DNA from 4 places in the Streptomyces caeni genome. Region 2 is predicted to be linked to each of the others. Evidence: riboswitches for the same ligand, from Rfam matches in the RefSeq annotation. Region 2 holds a riboswitch; each other region holds the start of a gene.

Evidence for each region. A riboswitch is a leader RNA that binds a small molecule or an ion and turns the genes downstream of it on or off. The one in region 2 is predicted to bind cyclic di-AMP.
Region 1: linked by a shared signal. The riboswitch ahead of ACFSL4_RS08630 (M23 family metallopeptidase) and the one ahead of ACFSL4_RS23125 (transglycosylase SLT domain-containing protein) in region 2 are both predicted to bind cyclic di-AMP.
Region 3: linked by a shared signal. The riboswitch ahead of ACFSL4_RS07950 (transglycosylase family protein) and the one ahead of ACFSL4_RS23125 (transglycosylase SLT domain-containing protein) in region 2 are both predicted to bind cyclic di-AMP.
Region 4: linked by a shared signal. The riboswitch ahead of ACFSL4_RS17950 (C40 family peptidase) and the one ahead of ACFSL4_RS23125 (transglycosylase SLT domain-containing protein) in region 2 are both predicted to bind cyclic di-AMP.

Annotation. Positions count from the first base shown of each region.
Region 1 is NZ_JBHUDX010000021.1:51,654-56,807, reverse strand. Features, by position in the region: gene ACFSL4_RS08640 (MBL fold metallo-hydrolase) at 1-1,154, opposite strand, end outside; gene ACFSL4_RS08635 (SGNH/GDSL hydrolase family protein) at 1,371-2,156, opposite strand; gene ACFSL4_RS08630 (M23 family metallopeptidase) at 2,418-3,281, opposite strand; cyclic di-AMP (ydaO/yuaA leader) riboswitch at 3,286-3,442, opposite strand; gene ACFSL4_RS08625 (alpha-galactosidase) at 3,746-5,154, opposite strand, start outside.
Region 2 is NZ_JBHUDX010000066.1:26,596-31,749, reverse strand. Features, by position in the region: gene ACFSL4_RS23130 (HAD family hydrolase) at 1-809, shown strand, start outside; gene ACFSL4_RS23125 (transglycosylase SLT domain-containing protein) at 793-1,290, opposite strand; cyclic di-AMP (ydaO/yuaA leader) riboswitch at 1,293-1,463, opposite strand; partial or broken gene ACFSL4_RS23120 (CocE/NonD family hydrolase) at 1,877-3,420, opposite strand; gene ACFSL4_RS23115 (polyprenyl synthetase family protein) at 3,718-4,728, shown strand; gene ACFSL4_RS23110 (DUF3455 domain-containing protein) at 4,787-5,154, shown strand, end outside.
Region 3 is NZ_JBHUDX010000020.1:22,985-28,138, reverse strand. Features, by position in the region: gene ACFSL4_RS07965 (DUF501 domain-containing protein) at 1-355, opposite strand, end outside; gene ACFSL4_RS07960 (FtsB family cell division protein) at 384-863, opposite strand; gene eno (phosphopyruvate hydratase) at 964-2,244, opposite strand; gene ACFSL4_RS07950 (transglycosylase family protein) at 2,559-3,233, opposite strand; cyclic di-AMP (ydaO/yuaA leader) riboswitch at 3,238-3,404, opposite strand; gene ACFSL4_RS07945 (transglycosylase family protein) at 3,592-4,521, opposite strand; gene ACFSL4_RS07940 (cytochrome P450 family protein) at 4,766-5,154, opposite strand, start outside.
Region 4 is NZ_JBHUDX010000048.1:47,048-52,201, forward strand. Features, by position in the region: gene ACFSL4_RS17925 (8-amino-7-oxononanoate synthase) at 1-676, shown strand, start outside; gene ACFSL4_RS17930 (DUF397 domain-containing protein) at 821-1,045, opposite strand; gene ACFSL4_RS17935 (helix-turn-helix domain-containing protein) at 1,055-1,915, opposite strand; gene ACFSL4_RS17940 (ATP-binding protein) at 2,165-2,623, shown strand; gene ACFSL4_RS17945 (DUF6328 family protein) at 2,815-3,351, opposite strand; gene ACFSL4_RS17950 (C40 family peptidase) at 3,431-3,904, opposite strand; cyclic di-AMP (ydaO/yuaA leader) riboswitch at 3,908-4,103, opposite strand; gene ACFSL4_RS17955 (hypothetical protein) at 4,508-4,813, opposite strand; gene ACFSL4_RS17960 (ATP-dependent Clp protease proteolytic subunit) at 4,821-5,154, opposite strand, start outside.

The sequences.
Region 1 (5,154 bases), on a different contig from region 2:
CGAGGCGCCTCCGGGGCGATCTGCGGAACCGGCCATGTGCGGTTCAGCGGCGGGGACACATCCCGCCACCAGCGGCGTGCGGGGAGGTCGCCGGCGGGCTCGAAGGGCTGGCCTGGGACAGGGACGGCGACTGCCTGTCCGACCGCGCCGGCTGCGGCCAGTGTCCATTCGCCGGGCTCGGCCCAGGGGTGCGGCGCCAGGTTGAAGGTGGCCCAGTGGATCGGCAGCATCGCGCCGTGCGGCTGCCCGCCCTGGAGGTCGAGGTGGGCGCGCATGCCCTCCTCGGGCGTCATGTGGATGTCCGGCCAGAAGTCCGAGTACGCCCCGATCTGGATCATCGTGGCGTCGAACGGCCCGTGCGCGGCGCCGATGTCCTTGAAGCCGTCGAAGTAGCCGGTGTCACCGCTGTGATAGATACGGTGCTCCTCGCCGGCCACGGACCACGACGCCCACAGCGTGTGCTGTCCGTTGCGCAGACCCCGGCCGCAGAAGTGGCGGGCGGGCGTGGCGGTCAGGGTGATGCCGCCGACCTTCGTCGACTCGTGCCAGTCCAGCTCGCGCAGCCGGTCCGCAGACACGCCCCAGTGCTCCAGGTGGGCGCCGACACCGAGCGGTATCGCGAACACGGTGTCCGTGGCCGCCAGGGCCTTGATGGTGGGCAGGTCGAGGTGGTCGTAGTGGTCGTGGGAGATGACGACCACGTCGACGGGACCGAGTGCGGCCGACGGCAGGGGCACTGGATGCAGCCGCTTGGGGCCGATGAAGCCGAAGGGGGAACAGCGGTCGCCCCACACCGGGTCGAAGAGCACCCGGTGTCCGTCGATCTCGGCGAGCACGCCGGCGTGCCCCATCCATGTCAGCCGCAACCCGCTCGCCGGGGGACGGGCCAGGTCGGCGTACGTGGTCGGGTGCACGGGAACCGTGCCGGCCGGGGCGCGGCGGACACGCTCCTCCTTGCGGAAGTAGACCTTCGCCAGCTCCACCGCGGAGTTGCCGGACGGCCGGACCCGGGTGCCCTCCGGGTTCACGAAGGCGCCGTTCGCGAAATGCGGCGATCTGCGGATGCGCTCCAGGCGTTCCCCGCTCGGGTCCGCGCCGAACGCGATGGGCCGCATCGAGCGGAGCCCGGAGCTCAGGGAACGGAAACCGGTCACGGCACCTCCAGTTGGAGTCGAGTCGGGCATCCCATTATGGGCGGCGCCGCTGACAGCACCGGGTCGCAAGTGCCGCCGCGCGATGTGCGGACGCGATGTCGCATCCGCGGGGTTCCGGCCCGTCGTGACGGCAGGGCCGGGGCCGCTCCCCCTCGGGGATGCGCCGGCGGCGGCCCGGGCGCGTGGCCCGGGCCGCGCCGGTCGCGGTGGTCGGGGTCACACGGCCTGCGCGATCCTCGTCTTGATGTCGTCCGGGGACAGGGCTCCCTTCGCCATGACGCGGTCGCCGGAGGACTCCCCGCGCAGTCGGCGCCCGATCCAGGGGACCAGGTGCTCACGCGCCCATTGGATGTCGTCGCGCCGCACCTCGAGCGTGCCGCGCGGCGGCAGCGGCGGCCACGGCTGATCGGGGTCGGCGGAGACCTCGATGCCGAGGACCTGGCCCGCCCGCAGAGCGACCCGGGTGTGCCCCTCGGCCGAGAGATGGAGACGGTCGTCGTCCCAGGCACGCCGGTCCTGGACCGTCTTGAGCGACCACAGGTCGAGGACCGGGCAGCCGTACCGGTCCGCGATCGCCCGGACGTGCCCGTTGTAGGTGGCGATCTTGCCGCGCAGATGCTTGAGCACGGGCACACCGCGCGTGTCGAAGCCGGTGGTCACCATGACGGTGCCGACGGCGGAGGTGAGGTCGGCGACGGCGCGCTCGAAGCGCTCGGCGACGTCGTCGGGGTCGGTGCCGGGCCGGATGATGTCGTTGCCTCCGGCGCAGAAGGAGACCAGGTCCGGGGCGAGTTCGAGGGCCTTCGGGACCTGGTCCGCGACGATCTGGTCGAGCAGCTTGCCGCGCACCGCGAGGTTCGTGTACTTGAAGTCGCCTTCCGGCCGCCGGTCGGCGAGAAGGACCGCGAACCGGTCGGCCCAGCCGACGAACTGCCCGTCGGGGCCGGGGTCGCCGACGCCCTCGGTGAAGCTGTCCCCCACCGCCACGTACGACCCGATCACTGATCTGTTGTCATTCTTCGAATCGTCTGCCACGTCGGCCCATGATTCACCTTCCCATGTGAGCTACGCGACCGTAGGAAAGGGTTGACGGGCGGTGAGAAGGGCCACGGGGCGTGGGCGGCCGCGTCGGGAACACGTCTCCGGGCGGGGCTGTTGGGCGGGACGCCGGGCAAAGGGCCGTCCTGCGCACCGAGTGCACGGCTGAAGGCCGGACCCCGGGAACGAGGGGTCCGGCCTTCGGTGTCCGGCGGGCCGTGCGGGTCAGCCGATGGACACGCCGTGCGAGCGCAGGTAGGCGACCGGGTCCACGTCCGAGCCGTAGTTCGGGGTCGTACGGATCTCGAAGTGCAGGTGCGGTCCGGTGACGTTGCCGGTGGCGCCGGAGAGGCCCACCTGCTGACCGGCGGTCACGGTCTGGCCGGCGGAGACGGACAGCTTCGACAGGTGGGCGTACTGCGCGTAGTAGCCGTCGGCGAGCCTGACGACGACCTGGTTGCCGTACGCGCCGCCCCAGCCCGCGGAGGCGACGGTGCCGGCGCCCACGGCCTTGAGGCTGGTGCCGGTCGGGACGGCGAAGTCGATGCCGGTGTGGTAGCCGCTGGACCACATGCTGCCCGCGACGCGGTACCTGGTGCCGATGGCGACGCCCTGGACCGGCAGGGTGTAGCCGGTGGCGGCGGTCGCGGTCTTGGGTGCCGTCGTCTTCGTGGTCGCGGAGGTCTGGGACGTCGCGGCGGAGGAAGCGGCCGCGACGGCGGTGCCGCCGAGCGTCAGCTTCTGGCCGGGACGGATCAGCGACGGGTCGGAGCCGATGACCGCGCGGTTGTCCTGGTAGAGCTTCTTCCAGCCACCGGCGACGTGCTGGTCCGCGGCGATCCGCGACAGGCAGTCGCCGGGCTTCACCGTGTAGGTGCTGACGACGGCGACCTTGACGGCGGCCTTCTTGGCGGCGACCGGAGCCGCGGAGACGGCCTTCCCGGAGACGGATGCCGCGGGGGCGGCGGCATGCGCGTCGGTCGCGCCCAGCAACGGCAGTGCGAGCGCGGCGCCGCCGGTTCCTACGACGGCCATGGAGCGCAGGAGGCGACGGGGCTTGAGACGGCGGTGCTTACCTTTTGCAGGCATGTCGAATTCCTCTCCGGCGCCTGCGAGGTGAGCTGTCGGGTGCGGACTGGAGATGTCCGGCCGCGGCGGTGCGCGGCTTTACCCCTAGCCGTTCCGGAGACCGGAACAGGCGTCTTGCCTGTGGGTCCCCCGCTCCTGCCGGGCAAGGGTGAGAGTGCGGGCACCGGGCGGCGGCAGGATTCGGCGTTCCACCCGGATCGAGGGGAACGTAAGCGACCCGGACGCATGGGGACAACATTCGGTTTCCCCCATGCGCCCATTTCTCTTGATCCTTGCGGAAATTACCGGTGACCCTGTGTCGACACGAGATGCGGAGGAATCCTCAATCACCCCGGAAAGAAGCCACAATTACGTGAACATGGCGACAACGGACCGTCACAAATATGACGCTGCTCACGTACCGCGATTTTACTGGCCCTATTCCAGGCAGAGTTGGAAGGAAGGCATCAATTCGGACAACACTCTCAGATGCGACGCAGCCGGATAACCGTCGCATCGAAGTCGCCCTGCAGAGCGGCCCGCAGTCCGTGATGCAGCAGCACCGCACCTCGATGCACTTCGCCCGTTTCGCGGCATTCATACCTGGCTTCCGGGTCGAGTCCGCGCAACCGCAGCGGAGCGACCGGCTCACCGTAGTGCTGCGCCTGGAGCCAGGCGAGAACGACCGCCTGCTCATCGAGCACGTACTGGACCGCACTCAGCCCGCCCGCCGGGGGGCGCAGCCGATACAGCTCGCCGCGCTGGACGACGGGGCGGATCTCCTTGTAGAGACCGACCCAGTCCCGAGCCTCGGCCAGCTCCTCCTCACTCCACTCCATGAGGTCGCCGCCGACGCCGAGCACCCCGGCCATGGCACTCACGAACCGGAAGCGCGGCGCGCTGACGCGCCCGTTGAGCTGCGTGTTCGGGCTGTCGGTGACCCAGGCGGCCATGACCCGGGCCGGATGGATCTGGCTGAAGCCGTGCTGGATGGCGAGCCGGTCGAGCGGGTCGGTGTTGTCGGAGGTCCACACCTGGTCCGTACGGCTCATGACCCCGAGGTCCACGCGTCCGCCGCCGCCCGAGCAGGACTCGAAGGCGACCGTGGGGTGCGCCGCACGCAAGCGGTCCACCAGCGCGTACAGGGCGCGCACATGATCGACCCACAGGCGCTGCGGATAGGATTCGCCGGGCCGGCCGGCATCGGTGAAGCAGCGGTTGAAGTCCCACTTCACATAATCGATCGGGGCGCTGGAGAGCAGCCCGTCGAGTTGCTGCCACAGATACTCCCGGACGTCGTCGCGGGCGAGGTCCAGCACGAGCTGATTGCGAAATTCAGTCCGCTTTCGCCCCTTTTGATGCTGCACCCAGTCGGGGTGCGCGCGGTAGAGGTCGCTGTCCGGGTTGACCATCTCGGGCTCCACCCAGATGCCGAACTGCATCCCGAGGGCGTGCACATGGTCGGCGAGGGGCTTGAGGCCCGACGGAAAGCGGTCGGGGTTGGGGCTCCAGTCGCCGAGTCCCGCACGGTCGCTGGTGCGGGCGCCGAACCAGCCGTCGTCGACCACGAACAACTCGACACCGATCGCCGCCGCCCGTCGTGCGAGCGCCGCCTGCTGCTCCTCGGAGACGTCGAACCCGGTGGCCTCCCAGGAGTTGTAGAGCACCGGCCGGTCACGGTCCGCGTCCGGGATGACGTACGCCCGCTGGTAGGCGTGCCAGGCGCGGCTCGCGCCGCCGTGACCGCCGTCGCTCCACAGTCCCGCGAAGACCGGAGCGACGAACGCCTCCCCCGCGGCCAGCCGCAGCAGTCCGGAGTCGTCGTACCCGACACCACCGGTGATCTGCACGCGCGCGTCGGGGAGTTGGGCCACCGCGATCCGCCAGGTACCGG
Region 2 (5,154 bases):
TCACATATGCACTCATCGCCACCGACCTGGACGGAACCCTGCTGCGTGGTGACGACACGCTCTCCGACCGGTCGAAGGCCGCTCTGGCGCGGGCCGTGGCGTCCGGCGCCCGGCACCTGGTGGTGACGGGGCGTCCGGCGCCCAGGGTGCGGCCGCTGCTCGACGACCTGGGCAGCGAGGGGCTCGCGGTGTGCGGGCAGGGCGCGCAGGTGTACGACGCCGGCGCGGACCGGCTGCTGTTCTCCGTCACCCTGGACCGGGAGTTGGCCGAGACCGCGCTCGGCAAGATCGAGGCCGAGGTGGGGCAGGTCTACGCGGCGGTCGACCAGGACGGGGTGGACGGACTCACGCTCATCGAGCCCGGCTACCGGATGCCGCACCCCACCCTGCCCGCGGTGCGCGTCGAACGGCGCGACGACCTGTGGTGCGAGCCCATCAGCAAGGTGCTGCTGCGCCATCCCACCTTGTCCGACGACGAGTTGGCGGTGGCGGCCCGTGGCGCGATCGGGTCCCTGGCGACGGTCACCATGTCGGGGCCCGGAACCGTCGAACTCCAGCCGTGCGGCATCACCAAGGCGACGGGGCTCGCGCTGGCCGCCGAGCATCTGGGCCTGAGCCCGTCGCGGACCATCGCCTTCGGCGACATGCCCAACGACATCCCCATGTTCGACTGGGCCGCGCACGGCGTCGCCATGGCCAACGCCCACCCCGAACTCAAGGCGGTCGCCGACGAGGTCACCCTGTCCAACGAGGACGACGGCATCGCCGTCGTCCTCGAGAGACTGTTCGGGCTCAGTAGGCGCTGTTGACGTTGTCGATCGAGCCGTACCGGTGGGCCGCGTAGTTGCAGGCGGCCGTGATGTTCGCGACCGGGTCGTAGGGGTCGTACGCCGTGCCGGGCACGTGGTAGGCGCGGAAGGTCGGGTCGATGACCTGCAGGAGGCCCTTGGACGGAATGCCCTTCGTGGCGTTGGAGTCCCAGAGGTTGATGGCCCGCGGGTTGCCCGACGACTCGCGCATCACATTGCGGTAGATCCCCTGGTAGGAACCGGGAATCCCGTGTTTCGCCATGACGGCCAGCGACTGGCGTATCCAGCCGTCGAGGCTGCCGCGGTAGGTCGTGGCCGTCGCCGCTTCGGCGGCGGGTGTGGCGGCCGAGGCACTCGTCGCGCCGACGACGGGAAGGGCGAGCACCGCGGCGGCGGTCGCCGCGACGGCGAGGGTGCGGCGGACGCGGGTGGCCTTGGACCGGTCGTTCCGACGGCGTACGGGCAGGGCGAAAGCGGGCATGTCGTTTTCCTCTCCGGCGCCTGCGAGGTGAGCTGTCGGGTTCGGGCTGGGAGGTGCCCGGCCGTGTCCTCGGTCCCGAGGGCACGGCTTCACCCCAAGCCGTTCCGGCGCGGTGTCCGGCTCGGCGACTTACCTGGGTCCCCCGCTCCTGCCGTCATCGGTGGATGGGCCCTCGAGCGGCGGCAGGATTCGGCGATCCGCTCGGGTCGAGAGGAAGGTATGCGAGGGGAGATGCCCGGAACAAGCAGGAAGTCATCGTCCGGTCGAAATGACCTTGACATTATGCAATGTGGATGTTGATCCGCTTTGAGGTCGGCGGCCAACGCGCCCTTTGTGGAAGGAAAGTTGGCCACATGACCGAAAAGAGTCGCATCGGGGTGGCGTGACCGATTTCACTGGCATCCTCCCCACGCCGAGGAATTCGGTGTTATGGGAAATCGAATGTCAATTCGGGCAAATCGGTCGATGGCTGCCCGCCCGGTGGGAGCTGTTCGCGCCATCGGCGCTCCGAGTGGCGAAGCTCACGGGAAGTGCGGTTCGAATGCCTCCAATTCGGGCATTCCGTCGGAGTGGTGGAGGCGGCCACCGTGCGGGGAATCCTCGTCTCCCATGTCCGGTGGAACACCACCTCGTCCCCGTCCTTGCAGACCACCTCGTCCGAGACGACGAACTCCGTCGCCGTGCAGGCGATCCCGGAGCGCGTCTCCACCCTGGCGTCCCATCCCGTCTCCGGGCGGTGCATCCGGACGGACCGGTCCGAGCGGGCCCGGGCCGTCAACGCGTCCGAGTCCTCGACGGTGTACGTCTCCCGGGCGTCCTCGGTGACCTCGAGACCGTCGGGGTGCACGAGAACACCCTCGCGGCACGGGACGAGTTCGAGGCGCCACTCGCCCTTCGCCACGTCCCGGACCACCAGCCGGGGCGGGCGCGGCCCGTCGGGCACGGCCGGGGAGCTGACGCCCAGCGGCCGGGCGTGCTCCGGTTCCCGAACACGATGGGCGGCCCCGACTGCGCCGTGTGCAGGGGAAGTTCGAGCCGACTGCCGGCCGGGTCCAGGACGAGGCCCGCCTCCGAACCCGGTTGCGGCCACAGCCACGGCCAGTACGCGCAGGACACGGCGAGGCGGATGCGATGGCCGGGTGGGAAGACGTGCCCGACGCAGCCCAGCTCGACCATCACGTCCTCCGTGGCACCCGGGGTCCAGGGACCGTCCGGTCGCGGCCGTGGCGTGCGGACAGGTCCAGTGCGCCGCGGGTGACGAGGGTCGACACCCCGTCGGGTGCCACGTCGCACAGCCGTGCGACCACCTGGCCGCACGGCACCGGGCAGGTCAGCCGCAACCGCACTCGGTCGGCCGGGAGGCGCTCCGGGAGTGCGAGCACGGTGTCCCGGTACGGGTCGTGCCGGCCACCCACCGCGAGCACGGCGGCCCGGAGCGTGCCGGGGGTCGCGGGGTGGGCGCCGTCGCCGTCGAGTCCGTGGGCGCCGTGCCTGCCGACCCGCGCGGGTGCGGGCGGGAGGGCGGAGGGACTCCGGGCGCCTGATCCAGCCGTCGCGCCACACCGTGCCCGCATACCGGGGGTCCGGTGGCCGGGCCGCGAGGGCGAGCATCGCCGCCTCCCGGGCGTGGGCGCCGCCGGTGAGGGCGGAGCCGCCGGGGTGGCCCACGTCGTCGTACGGGTCGTCCGCGGCGCAGACCGCCACGACCGCCTTGAGCGGTTCGGGAGCGAGGGCCGCGATCCGGAGGGCGGCGGAGCCGCCCCGGGAGACGCCGAACATGCCCACGTGCCCGTCGCACCACGGCTGTGCGGCGAGCCGTTCGACGACCTCGACGCCGTCCTGCAGCCCGGTCGCCCCGTCGGCGTCGGCGGGCAGGCCGTCCGAGTTGCCGTACCCGCGGGCGTCCACGCGCACGGAGGCGTAGCCGTGGCCCGCGTAATAGGGGTGGCGCTGGTGGTCGCGGGCGGCGGTCGCGTCGGTGAGACGGCCCGGGAGGTATTCGAGCAGGGCCGGGAAGGCCCCCTCGGTGAGCGGACGCCATGCGCGCGCGTACAGACGGGTGCCGTCCTGGAGCGGGATCCAGAAGTCGTCGTGGGCCGTCTCGTGGGGGAAGGCCGTACGGATGCGCATGTGCCTGACCTCGGAATGCGGAGCGCAGCACAAAAAGGTGCACTTCGGGTATATCGATAAATATGTATTCGTATGGCCCGATCAAGAACTTACCGTTCGTGATCCGATACCGCCCGGCCTGGAACAGCGGGCGCTCGCGGTGATCGAAACCTGACCGGATACGCTGACTTGAGTGATGGCAGCGACAGATCGACAAACGCGATGAGCCGAGTCGACCGGCGACGTCATCGACCCAGTGACCGTCCTTGAGACCGACCGTGTGATCGTCAGCAGACGTCAGCAGACAGGAGACCCCACGTGACCGTCGTCGGGCCGTTCGGGCTGAGCGTGCGGGACCAGGCTCTGGAAGCCGATGTCCAGGCCGGATTGGCCGCTGTCGAGGAAGGGCTGCTCGACGCCACCAAGAGCGAGGTGCCCTTCATCACGCAGGCCGCACAGCATCTCGTGCGCGCGGGCGGGAAGCGGTTCCGGCCGCTGCTCGTGATGCTCGCGGCCCAGTTCGGCGACCCGTACGCGCCAGGGATCGTCCCCTCGGCCGTGGTCGTCGAACTGACCCACCTCGCCACCCTCTACCACGACGACGTGATGGACGAGGCCGAGGTGCGGCGCGGGGTGGACAGCGCGAACACCCGCTGGGGCAACTCGGTCGCCGTCCTCACCGGTGACTTCCTGTTCGCGCGGGCCTCGCACATCCTGGCCGACCTCGGCCCGGAGGCCGTCCGCATCCAGGCGGAGGCGTTCGAGCGGCTGGTCACGGGCCAGATCCTGGAGACGGCGGGACCACGGGACGGCCGCGACCCCGTGGAGCACTACCTGGACGTGCTGAGCGGCAAGACGGGCTCGCTGGTGGCCGTGGCGTGCCGCTTCGGGGCGATGATGTCGGGCGCCGACGAGACCGTCGTGGATGTGCTCACGCAGTACGGCGAGCGGCTGGGCGTGGCGTTCCAGCTCGCCGACGACGTCCTGGACATCGCGTCGGACTCGCACGAGTCCGGAAAGACCCCGGGGACCGACCTGCGCGAGGGCATCGCCACCCTGCCCGTCCTGCGCCTGCGCGAGCGTGCGGAGCGCCTGGGGCTGCCCGAGGACGCCGCCCTGTGCGAGCTCCTGGACTCGGACCTCACGGACGACGCCCGGCACGCCGAGGCGCTCTCCCGCCTGCGCGTCCACCCGGCGCTGGAGCAGGCCCGCCGCGACACGATCCGCTACGCGGAGGACGCGCGCGCGGCCCTCGCGCCGCTGCCCGAGTGCGGCGCTAAGGCGGCCCTGACGGAAATGTGCGACGCGGTGGTGCACCGGGCCGGCTGAGACCGGCCGGCGGGCCACCCGGCGCCGCCGGGAATATGACCTGGATTACTTCTCCGGAGTGAATCCGGCGTCGGATGCCTTCCGTACCCCTGCCCGAAAGCCGGCACAGGGGTGCCGGCTGCGGAACGGGGCGGCCACCGCGACACCGTCTCGGTGGCCGTCACCCGGCGCCGCACCGGACGGCCCACCGCGCTCCACCTCCACGAGGGCCCGAAGGCGTCGACGGCGGCGTGCGGACCGACTTCACCCGGCTTCCGGACAAGGGCGCACGGGGCCATACCGCCGTCGGCAGCGTGAAGGTCGAGGACGCCATCCCGGCACGCCGCAGCGGGTCACCCCCGACGGCAGCGACGTCACCGGCACGGTCCTGGCCAGGACTCCGAACGGCGACACGGACATCCCCGAGCTCGACCTGAAGGCCATCCG
Region 3 (5,154 bases), on a different contig from region 2:
CCTCCAGGACCTCCACGGCGTCTCGGCGGGCGATGTAGTCCTCGTGCGCGGCCCGGTAGGCGGCGGCCAGCTCCGGGTCGGTGGCCAGGCGGTCCGTCATCTCCTTCATGACGCCGTTCGCCTCCAGGGTGCCGATGGCGGAGGCGGCGCGCGGGCACGTCAGGTAGTACGTCGTCGGGAACGGTGTCCCGTCGGGGAGCCGCGGCGCCGTCTCCACGACGTCCGGCTGCCCGCACGGGCACCGGTGCGCGATCGCGCGCAGCCCGCGCGGCGGGCGCCCGAGCTGCTGCGTGACGGACTGGACGTCCGCGTCCGTGGGCTCGGTGCGCGGGGTGGGCGGCGGAGGGATTTCCATGGCTGCTTTCAGGCTGTCTTTCTCGGTATCACTTGCCGGACGACGCGTCGGACTTGTCGACGCCGAACCAGATGTTGGCGTACCAGGGGCGCAGGGACCTCGTCCGGTCCGTGTGCGACCGCTCGGCCGGGTGCGGGTCGATCACGACGTACCCGGTCTCCCCCGGCATCACATAGTGCAGCCGCTGCCGGATCTGCTGCTCCGCGTACGCGTCGTCCTGCCAGCGGGCCTTGAGGTCGCGCAGTTGCTCGACCCGCCGGCGGGCCTGCTCCTGCTGCCGCTCCAGATCGGCGATGTCCGCACGCTGGGAGACGTACTGCCGCATCGGGTAGGCGAGCGCCACGATCAGCGAGCACAGGACGAGTGCGAGCAGGGCGGCCCGGCCGGTGAGCCGGGAGCGGCGGGCCTGCCGTCTGCTCTGGGAGCGGTAGACCCGGGCCGCCGTCTGCTCGCCGAGCAGCCTCAGCCTGGTCGCTGTGGAGAACCGGTCGCGGTCCTTCACGGCCATCTCTCCCGCCTCCCCTTCACACGTGCGTACGTCCCCGCACACGGTACGGGACCGAGTACGGGGACGTACGGACGACTGGCTAAGGCGTTGCCCTGGTCGCTCAGCCCTTGAAGCGCGGGAAGGCGCTGCGGCCGGCGTAGACCGCGGCGTCGTCGAGGATCTCCTCGATGCGCAGCAGCTGGTTGTACTTGGCCACGCGCTCGGAGCGGGCCGGGGCACCGGTCTTGATCTGGCCGCAGTTGGTGGCGACGGCCAGGTCGGCGATGGTGACGTCCTCGGTCTCGCCGGAGCGGTGGGACATCATGCACTTGAAGCCGTTGCGCTGGGCCAGCTCGACGGCGTCCAGGGTCTCGGTCAGCGAGCCGATCTGGTTGACCTTGACGAGCAGCGCGTTGGCGGTGCCCTCCTCGATCCCGCGGGCCAGGCGCTCCGGGTTGGTGACGAACAGGTCGTCGCCGACGAGCTGGACCTTGTCGCCGATCCTGTCGGTGATGACCTTCCAGCCGGCCCAGTCGTCCTCGAACAGCGGATCCTCGATGGAGACCAGCGGGTAGGCCGCGACGAGCTCCTCGTAGTACTCCGTCATCTCGGCGGCGGAGCGCTCCTTGCCCTCGAAGAGGTACTTGCCGTCCTTGTGGAACTCGGAGGCGGCGACGTCGAGGGCGAGGGCGATCTGCTGGCCGGGGGCGTAGCCCGCCTCCTTGATCGCCTCCAGGATGAGGTCGAGGGCCTCGCGGTTGGAGCCGAGGTTCGGGGCGAAGCCGCCCTCGTCGCCCAGGCCGGTGGACAGGCCCTTGTTCTTCAGCACCTTCTTGAGGGTGTGGTAGACCTCGGCGCCCCAGCGCAGGGCCTCGGAGAAGGACTCCGCGCCGATCGGGGCGATCATGAACTCCTGGATGTCCACGTTGGAGTCGGCGTGCGAGCCACCGTTGAGGATGTTCATCATCGGCACCGGCAGCAGGTGCGCGTTCGGGCCGCCCAGGTAGCGGAACAGCGGCAGGTCGCTGGCCTCGGAGGCGGCGTGCGCGACGGCGAGGGAGACGCCGAGGATGGCGTTGGCGCCGAGGGAACCCTTGTTGTCGGTGGCGTCCAGGTCGAACATGGCCTGGTCGATCAGGCGCTGCTCGGTGGCGTCGTAGCCGACCAGCTCCGGGCCGATCTGCTCGATGACCGCGAGAACGGCCTTCTCGACGCCCTTGCCCTGGTACCGGTTCGGGTCGCCGTCGCGCAGCTCGATGGCCTCGAAGGCGCCGGTGGAGGCGCCGGACGGAACGGCGGCACGACCCGTGCTGCCGTCGTCGAGGCCGACCTCGACCTCGACCGTGGGGTTGCCTCGGGAGTCCAGGATTTCCCGGGCTACGACGACGTCGATGGACGGCACGAGCATCTCCTTCGTGGATGTGACGCTGAGAGTGCGGGGCACCTTGCGACTAGAGACTAACCGTCCCCGGGATGCCGGAAGCCGACCGACCGTCCCGTGGACAGAGTGACGGTACACATTGTTTCCGCACGGAACAAAGGGCCTGGGAGGAGAGGCGGCGAACGTCACGGGCACACGGGCAAAAAACCCCGCTCCGGTGCGTTCGGGGGAAAACGCACCGGAGCGGGGAGCCTGTGGGGCGGGGCGGTCCTCACGCGACCTCCGCTGTGGGGGCCGCGCCTGCGGGGGCCTGCGCTCCGGCTGCCGGACGGCCGTCACTTCAGGTGCAGCCGCTGGCCCGGGTAGATGAGGTCGGCATCCTTGACGACGCCCTTGTTCAGCTGGAACAGCTTCGGCCAGCCGCCCTTGATGTGATGCTCGGCGGCGATGCCGCTGAGGGTGTCACCCTTGACCACCGTGTACTCGCCGTTGCCCTTCTCGACCTTCGGGGCGGCCGGGGTGGTGGCGGCCTTCGGAGCGGCCGGGCGCGCGGCCGACCGGGAGGACTGCTGCGTGGCCGGGCGGGTGGCGGGCTTGGCGGCGCTCGACGAGCCGCCGCTCACGGCGCCGCTGTAGGGGGTGCTGGACAGGCCCTTGCCGCAGACCGGCCAGGCGCCCTTGCCCTGGCCCGCGAGGACCTTCTCGGCGATGGCTATCTGCTGCGCCTTGGTGGCCAGGTCGGCGCGCGGGGCGTAGGCGGTGCCGCCGAACGCGGCCCACGTGGAGTTGGTGAACTGCAGGCCACCGTAGAAACCGTTGCCGGTGTTGATGGACCAGTTGCCGCCGGACTCGCACCGGGCGACGGCGTCCCACTCGGCGGCGGTGGCGGCCGAGGCGTTGCCGGCCGCGAGCAGCGGGGCGGCGACGGCGGCGCCGGTGACGCCGGCGAGCGCGATGACACGGGCGGTTTTGGACGGGCGGCGGTGCTTGCCGTTGCCGGAACACAGCATGGTTCGTTCCCCTCACCGACGCCTGCGAGGTGAGCTGTCGGGTTCGGGCCGGTTGAGTTGCCCGGCCGCGCTCGTCAGGGCGCGCGGCTTCACCCCAAGCCGTTCCCGGTCAACGTCCGGGCACGGCACTTACCTTGGGTCCCCCGCTCCTGCCTACGGCGCTTGACGCGACGACTGTTTCCGTACGGCCGCCGGCAGGATTCGGCGTGGCGGCCATGGGAGCCCGCTGGAGCGAGCGGCAAGACCGTAAGCAGTCGATCCACCGAATTTCAAAGCCGATCAGGGCGAGTGAGACCCATCTCTCACTTTCACCAAACGGGACATACCGCGTGAAGTGGGATGTGAACCACCATCTCCGCTACGGCAGTTCAGGACTGCCCGCCGCCCCGTCGACATCGAGCGCAAGGCTCTGACCGGGGAGGATGAGGTCGGGATCGGTACCGACCGTCTGCTTGTTCGCGTCATACAGCGCCGTCCACCCGCCGGTGAGGTCAAGGGAGTCGGCGATGCCCGACAGGCTGTCCCCGGGACGGACGGTGTACGAGCCGCCGTCGGCGGACAGCGGCACGGACGAGTCGCGCGAGGCATGACGGCCGGCCACGTCACCGGTCCGGCCGTCCGGGGCACTCCCCTCGGTACTGCCACCGCGATGGCGGCCCGCACCGGAGTCCCCGGACTCCCCGGCACCCGAAGAGGCCCCATTCCGATCGGACTTGTCCGAGTCATCACCGTTCGCCGCACCGGCCGCCGAGTCACCGGAATCGACGCGATCGCCGGATTCACTCGCATTCGCCTTGCTCTTACCGGAATCGGCGGTCGAAGCCGCGGAAGGGGACGAAGAGGGAGAAGGGGAGGAAGATACCGAAGAGCCACCCGATATGGGCGACTCGGACAGGCCGGAGTCGGCACCGGAGCCCGAGGCCGAACCGCCGCCGGACGCGTCGCCGGCGACCCCCGTGTCGACCCGGGCGGCGGCCGGGTCCTTGTCCAGGCCTGAGAGCAGGCCGCAGCCCGGCCACACGGAGACGCCCCGGTCGGCGAGGATCTTCTCGGCGACGGCGATCTGCTGCGAGCGGCTGGCCTGGTCGGGGCGCGGGGCGTAGTCCAGGCCGCCGTGGGCGTCCCAGTCGTCCTGCGACATCTGAAGTCCGCCGAAGCGGCCGTTGCCGGTGTCGGCGCTCCAGGATCCGCCGCTCTCGCACTCCGCGACCCGGTCCCAGGTCGTGCCGCTGGCCGCGCTCGCACCGGTGGCGCCGAGGAGCGGGATCGCGATCGCTGATCCGGTCACTCCCGCCGCGACGAGGAGAGCCGGAGCCTGACGGGGGCGACGGTGACGACCGGTCCCGGAGAGCATGCGGTTGCCTTTCACGTGACAGCAGCGACCAACGCGGCGGCCGTGGTGCACCGCCGTGTTGCGCGTGAACGTATCGGGACTCGAACGCCTGTCACAAGTCAATGCAGCGCAGATCACGTGGACATCACAGAGTTGAGGAGCAGTCAGCTTCCCAGTGGCCGTCGGCGTGTTCGCCACGTCATGAGGAGCGGCCTTCGCGGCTGCCGTGGCCTGTGTCGGGCTGCGGGGTGAACTCCACGGGCAGCGTGCGCAGTCCGCGCATGATGAGCCCGCCCCGCCAGCGCAGATCCGCGGGATCCGCGGCGAGTCGCAGGTCCGGGAGGCGGGTGAGGAGCGTCGCAAGCGCGGTCTGTCCCTCCAGTCGCGCGAGGGGGGCGCCGAGACAGTAGTGGATGCCGTGCCCGTATCCGAGGTGCTGGTTGTCGCGGCGGGAGAGGTCGAGGGCGTCGGGGTCGGCGAACCGCTCCGGATCCCGGTCGGCGGCGGCGAGGACGACGAGGACGGGGTCGCCGGGGGCGATGTGCTGCCCCCCGATGGTGACCGGCCGCGTGGCGAACCGCCAGGTCG
Region 4 (5,154 bases), on a different contig from region 2:
CCTCGGGACCCGGCCGGGACCCGCCGTCGTCGTCTCGGACACCGTCTTCTCGGTGGACGGCGATGCCGCCCCGCTGGCCGAACTGGCCGCCGTCTGCCGGAAGTCCGACGCCGGCCTGCTCGTCGACGACGCGCACGGGCTCGGCGTCCTCGGGGCCGGGGGCCGGGGCGCCCCGCACGCGGCGGGGCTCGCGGGCGCGCCGGACGTGGTGGTGACGGTGACGCTGTCGAAGTCGCTGGGCAGCCAGGGTGGCGCGGTGCTGGGCCCGGCGCGTGTGATCGACCATCTGGTCAACGCGGCCAGGACGTTCATCTTCGACACCGGGCTGGCCCCGGCGGCGGCGGGTGCCGCGCTCGCGGCCCTGCGCCTGCTGCGCCGTGAGCCGGAGCGTGCCGAGCGGGCGCGCGCGGTGGCGACGGCCCTGCACGCCCGCCTCACGGCCGAGGGTCATGAGGCGGTACGGCCGGATGCCGCCGTCGTCTCCGTGCGCGCGCCCTCCCCCGAGCAGGCCGTGCGGTGGGCGGCCGACTGCCGGGCGGCGGGAGTCGCCGTCGGCTGTTTCCGGCCGCCGTCGGTGCCCGACGGTGTCTCACGGCTGCGACTGACCGCCCGTGCGGATCTCACGGACGGGCAGACAGAGCACGCCGTACGCGTGATCGGCGAGACGCGGCCGTGAGTCGGCGGAACGGCCGTGCACCGAGCGTCATACGGCTGTGAACGGATATGACTCGTCCGCAGCGGTGCGGGGAATATTCATCCGGGAATTGACATCGACCGCGGCCGCGGAACGGCGTGCGACCGACCCCGCCCCGGAAATCGATCAGTCCAGTCCGTCCAGGAACTCCTTCCAGGTGCCGGGGGTGAAGAACAGGGCCGGCCCGGCCACGTTCTTGGAGTCGCGCACGGCCACCAGCCCGGCCCAGGGCCCCGGGCCCGGACGGGCGGTCTCGACACAGTTGTTCATTCCCGTACTGCGACTGCTGCGCAGCCACCGCACGCCGTGCAGGGACGCACTCGAAGGGATATGCCGAGGCGGTGCTGACATGATGCCTCCTTACGCAGCGCCGGCCAACGCGGCGATGCACTCCAACGATTCCTCGGGTGAAAGTGCGTGGATCCGAAGCGAGTTGAAGGCCTCGCTGTAGGCCTGAAGGTCTTCTTCCCGTTCGAGATAGAGGCTACTCGTCAAGTGGTCTAGAACAACCACGTCCAGATCAGATCTGCTCGGAAATGAGAAGATAACGAAAGGTCCGGTGATGCCGATGTGCGCCCCGGCGGCGAACGGCAGGACCTGGAGCCGCACGTGAGGCAGCGCGGCGGCGTCCAGGAGCCGCCTCAGCTGGCGGGTCATGACCTCAGGTCCGCCGACCTCCCGGTGCAGCACCGCCTCGTCCAGGACGGCGCTCAGCCGCAGCGGAGGATCCGAACGCAGCACTTCCTGCCGGGCCAGCCGCACCTCCACCAGCGTGTCCAGCTTGGCCTCCTCCAGCGTGCCGACGGCGGCGCGCGTCACCGCCCGCGCATACTCGGGCGTCTGCAGCAGCCCCGGCACCACCGAGGTCTCCAGTGTCCGCATCGCGCAGGCCTGCGACTCCAGGCTGATGAAGTCGCGGTAGGCCGGCGGCAGCACCCCGCGATACGCGTGCCACCAGTTCTGCCGGCCGCCGCCGTCCTCCGAGCCCGCCAACACCAGCAGCAGTTCGCGCAGTTCGGGGTCCTCGACGGCGTACGCGTCCAACAGCAGCCGTACGTCGGCCGGCTTGACGCCGCTGGCGCCCGTCTCGATCCGGCTCACCTTCGACTGGTGCCAGCCGACGAGCGCGGCCGCCGCGCCGCTTGTGAGACCCGACCGGGCACGCAGGGCGCGCAGTTCGGCGCCGAGCTTGCGGCGGCGCACCGCTGGTCCGTATTGCATGGGCGGCTCCCTCCGCACGGCGCGCGGTTTCACGGCGACGGTAGAGGATGGGCCGGGGCCCGGCCCAAATACGCTCGGTCGTCGGAGAGTTCACCGCTTCGGGCGACAGATATATGCATATCCCGGGGGAACGCACCCGGGAGAGCCCTGGTGATGGCAGTCTGGCGCGCAGCACCAAGTCCGGGACCGCACCGGAAACCAACCGCTCCGTGTCGGACTCCGGTCCCGTGGGAAAGGGACGACGTCGCCATGGCAGATCATCAGGAAGCATCCGTCACTCTGCCGAGCGATCCCGCCTCGGTCTCCGTGGCTCGAACATATGTCGCCGACATCCTCGCCGAATGGGGCCTGCCGAGGAACTCCGAGGTCGCCGATACCGTACGCCTCATCGTCTCCGAACTGACCACCAACGCCGTGCAGCACACCTTCGGGCAGTCGCCCACGTTCACGGTCGACCTCGCGCTCGACCGCGACGAGTTACTCCGCATCGGCGTCACCGACAGCCATCCCCGCTTCCCGAAACGGCTGCCCGCCGCCGTGCAGCAGGACAACGGCCGCGGCATGGTGATCATCCGCTGGCTGACCGCGGAGTACGGCGGCAAGGTGAGTGTGCGGCCCACCCGGGAGGGCGGCAAGACGGTCGCGATCGAACTTCCGTGGACCACGCGGGTCCAGTCCGTCGCGGCGGGAGGGCAGCAGGAGCCGTGACGGCGCGGCGGCCCGGTCCGCGCCCTCAGACACAGGTGGGCTCCGCCACCCGTCCGAAGGCCCCGCGCGGCGGCACGCGGAAGGCGTCGGGCGCGGGCAGCCTCGCCGGTGTGGTGGGCGACCGGGACGCCGCGCAGGGCGCCCGGGCCCCGGCGGCACCTCCTCCGCACCGCCCGCGGCCCGCGCGGCGGTCACCGGGAGCGCTCCGGCCCGTCCCGGTCCGCTCCCGCTCCGTGATTCCGTGGTGCCGTGAGGAGCCCGCGCCGCAGCAGCCAGGGCAGGACGCGCCACAGGCCCACGCAGACGAGGAACGTCCCCGCGCCCGCGGCGATGCCGGCGGCCCGGCCGAGCGACACATCCACCACCAGGAGCACCGAGCCGGTGAGCGCCAGCATCAGTACGCCCATCCCGATCGTGGCGAGACGGGAGGAGACCCGCACGATGGCGGGCTTGGCGTTCTGCTGGAAGAGCGAGCGGTGCAGCGCGGCGGGCGCCGTGAACAGGGCCGCGGCCAGCGCGGAGACGAGCAGCGTCGTGACGTAGATGACGCGCTGGACCGTGTCCAGGGACGGGAAACGCGGGGTGAAGGCCAGGGTCAGCAGGAACGCGAACAGGATCTGGACCCCGGTCTGGGTGACGCGCAGTTCCTGCAGCAGTTCGGCGAAGTTGCGGTCGGCGCGTTCCAGGGGAGTCTCGTGCCGCGCCTGGTAGGGAGCTCGGTCGGCCATGGTGCACGAGTTCCCGTTGCGGCCCTGGTCACGCCACGGCGGGGCGACGGCGCAGCGGGCCGTCGCCCCGCCGGCCGCATCAGCTCACCCGTCCGTACCAGACGCTCTTCGTCCAGATCTTCTGGAGCCTGACCACGTCCCCGGTCCTCGGCGAGTGCCAGATCTTTCCCTTCCCGGCGTAGATGCCGACGTGGTAGATGTTCCGGCCGGAGTGGAAGAACACCAGGTCTCCGGCCCTGCGGTGCGAGGACGAGACGTGGTGCGTCTTGTTGTACTGCGCCGCGGCCGTGCGGGGCAGTTTCTTGCCTGCCTTCTTGTAGGCGTAGAGCGTGAGCCCGGAGCAGTCGAAGCGGCGAGGTCCGGTGGCACCCCACTTGTACGGGGCCCCCTTCTTCGACGCCGCGGCCCGGAGGGCCTTCGTGGCCGGTGTCACGGCGGCCGCGTCGGTGGCGACGCCGGGGACGGCGATGCCGCCGCCGACGGCGGCGAGGGTGAGGGCCGAGGCGGTGCCGGCCCGGGTCAGCAGCGACGGGACACGATTGAACGCAGTCATGCGCAACCCTTCGTCAGCCGCCTGTGAAGGATGACCTGTCGGATTCGGACTGGCGAAGTAGCCCGGCCGCTCGCGCGGCTTCACCCCAAGGACCGTCCGGATCTCTCCGGTGGCCCGCCTTACCGGGTCCTCCACTCCTGCCGATCCACTCCTGTCGACCGGTCGTCCGGGCGGCGGCAGGACTCGGCGTCCGCCCAAACCGCCCCGCCGCGGTGGCGGGGGCTTGTCGTCAGGAAGGGATCTTCACCTACCGGGGTCCGAAAATCACAATGGAATCGGTGATTTGTGGCGTTACTCACCACTCACTCGTTCGGGTGGACAGGTCTCTTTTCGGCGGAAGTTGAGGACGTGAACCAGGCCCCGACCTGCATCGGAGTCCTGCCTCGCGCCCTGCGGGCAGCCGTGTTGCGCGACTCCTGCGGGCCTGAGGCCGGAGCCGTGTCTACTCCGGTCTGGGGTAAGCCATTTGGCCCGTTTGAGCCGCGCCGGACGGACGGCCGTCCGTCCGGCATGCCTGCGGAGCGGTCCGTCCGGCTCACCCTTCCGGCCCGGGGCGCGAGGCCGTTGTCCGCCGATTCCCCCGGAGGCGCCGGGGGAATCGGCTCAGTCCGCTCCGGGCGGCAGAGCGACGCGGCCCGTGCGGCGTTCGCCGTCGAGGACGCGCAGGGCGCGGGCGAGGGTGGGGCCGTGCAGTTCGTGCTCCCCGCGCAGGTGCATCAGCGTCAGCGCGTCGCGCAGGGCCGTCGCCTTGCCCACCAGGGCCTGGGCTGCGCGCAGTCCCCGGTAGGTGTCACCGGAGTGCGCGGGGTTGACACGGCCGAGCAGGTCGACGACATCGAGGTAACGGTCGATCAACTCGGCCTCCGCGTGGGTCAGCGCCGGCAGCGGGGGGAGTTCGGGCGGCAGCATCGGTGGCTCACCTCGCGCCGGGCGTGGTGCGCGAGGTCTTGCGGCTGGGAACGACGCGGTCGACCAGCCCGTACGCCACCGCGGCGCGGGAGTCGAGGACGGTGTCCCGCTCGATGTCGGCGGCGATGCGTTGCGGGGTGTGCCCCGTGTGCCGTGCCAGCATCTCCTCCAGGCACCTGCGGGTGCGCGTCAACTCCTCCGCCTGGACGGCCAGATCGGCGGCCTGTCCCCGCACGGGCTCCGGCAGGGACGGCTGGTGGATCAGCACGCGCGCACCGGGGAGCGCGAGCCGCTTGCCCGGCGCGCCTCCGGCGAGCAGCACCGCCGCGGCCGACGCCGCC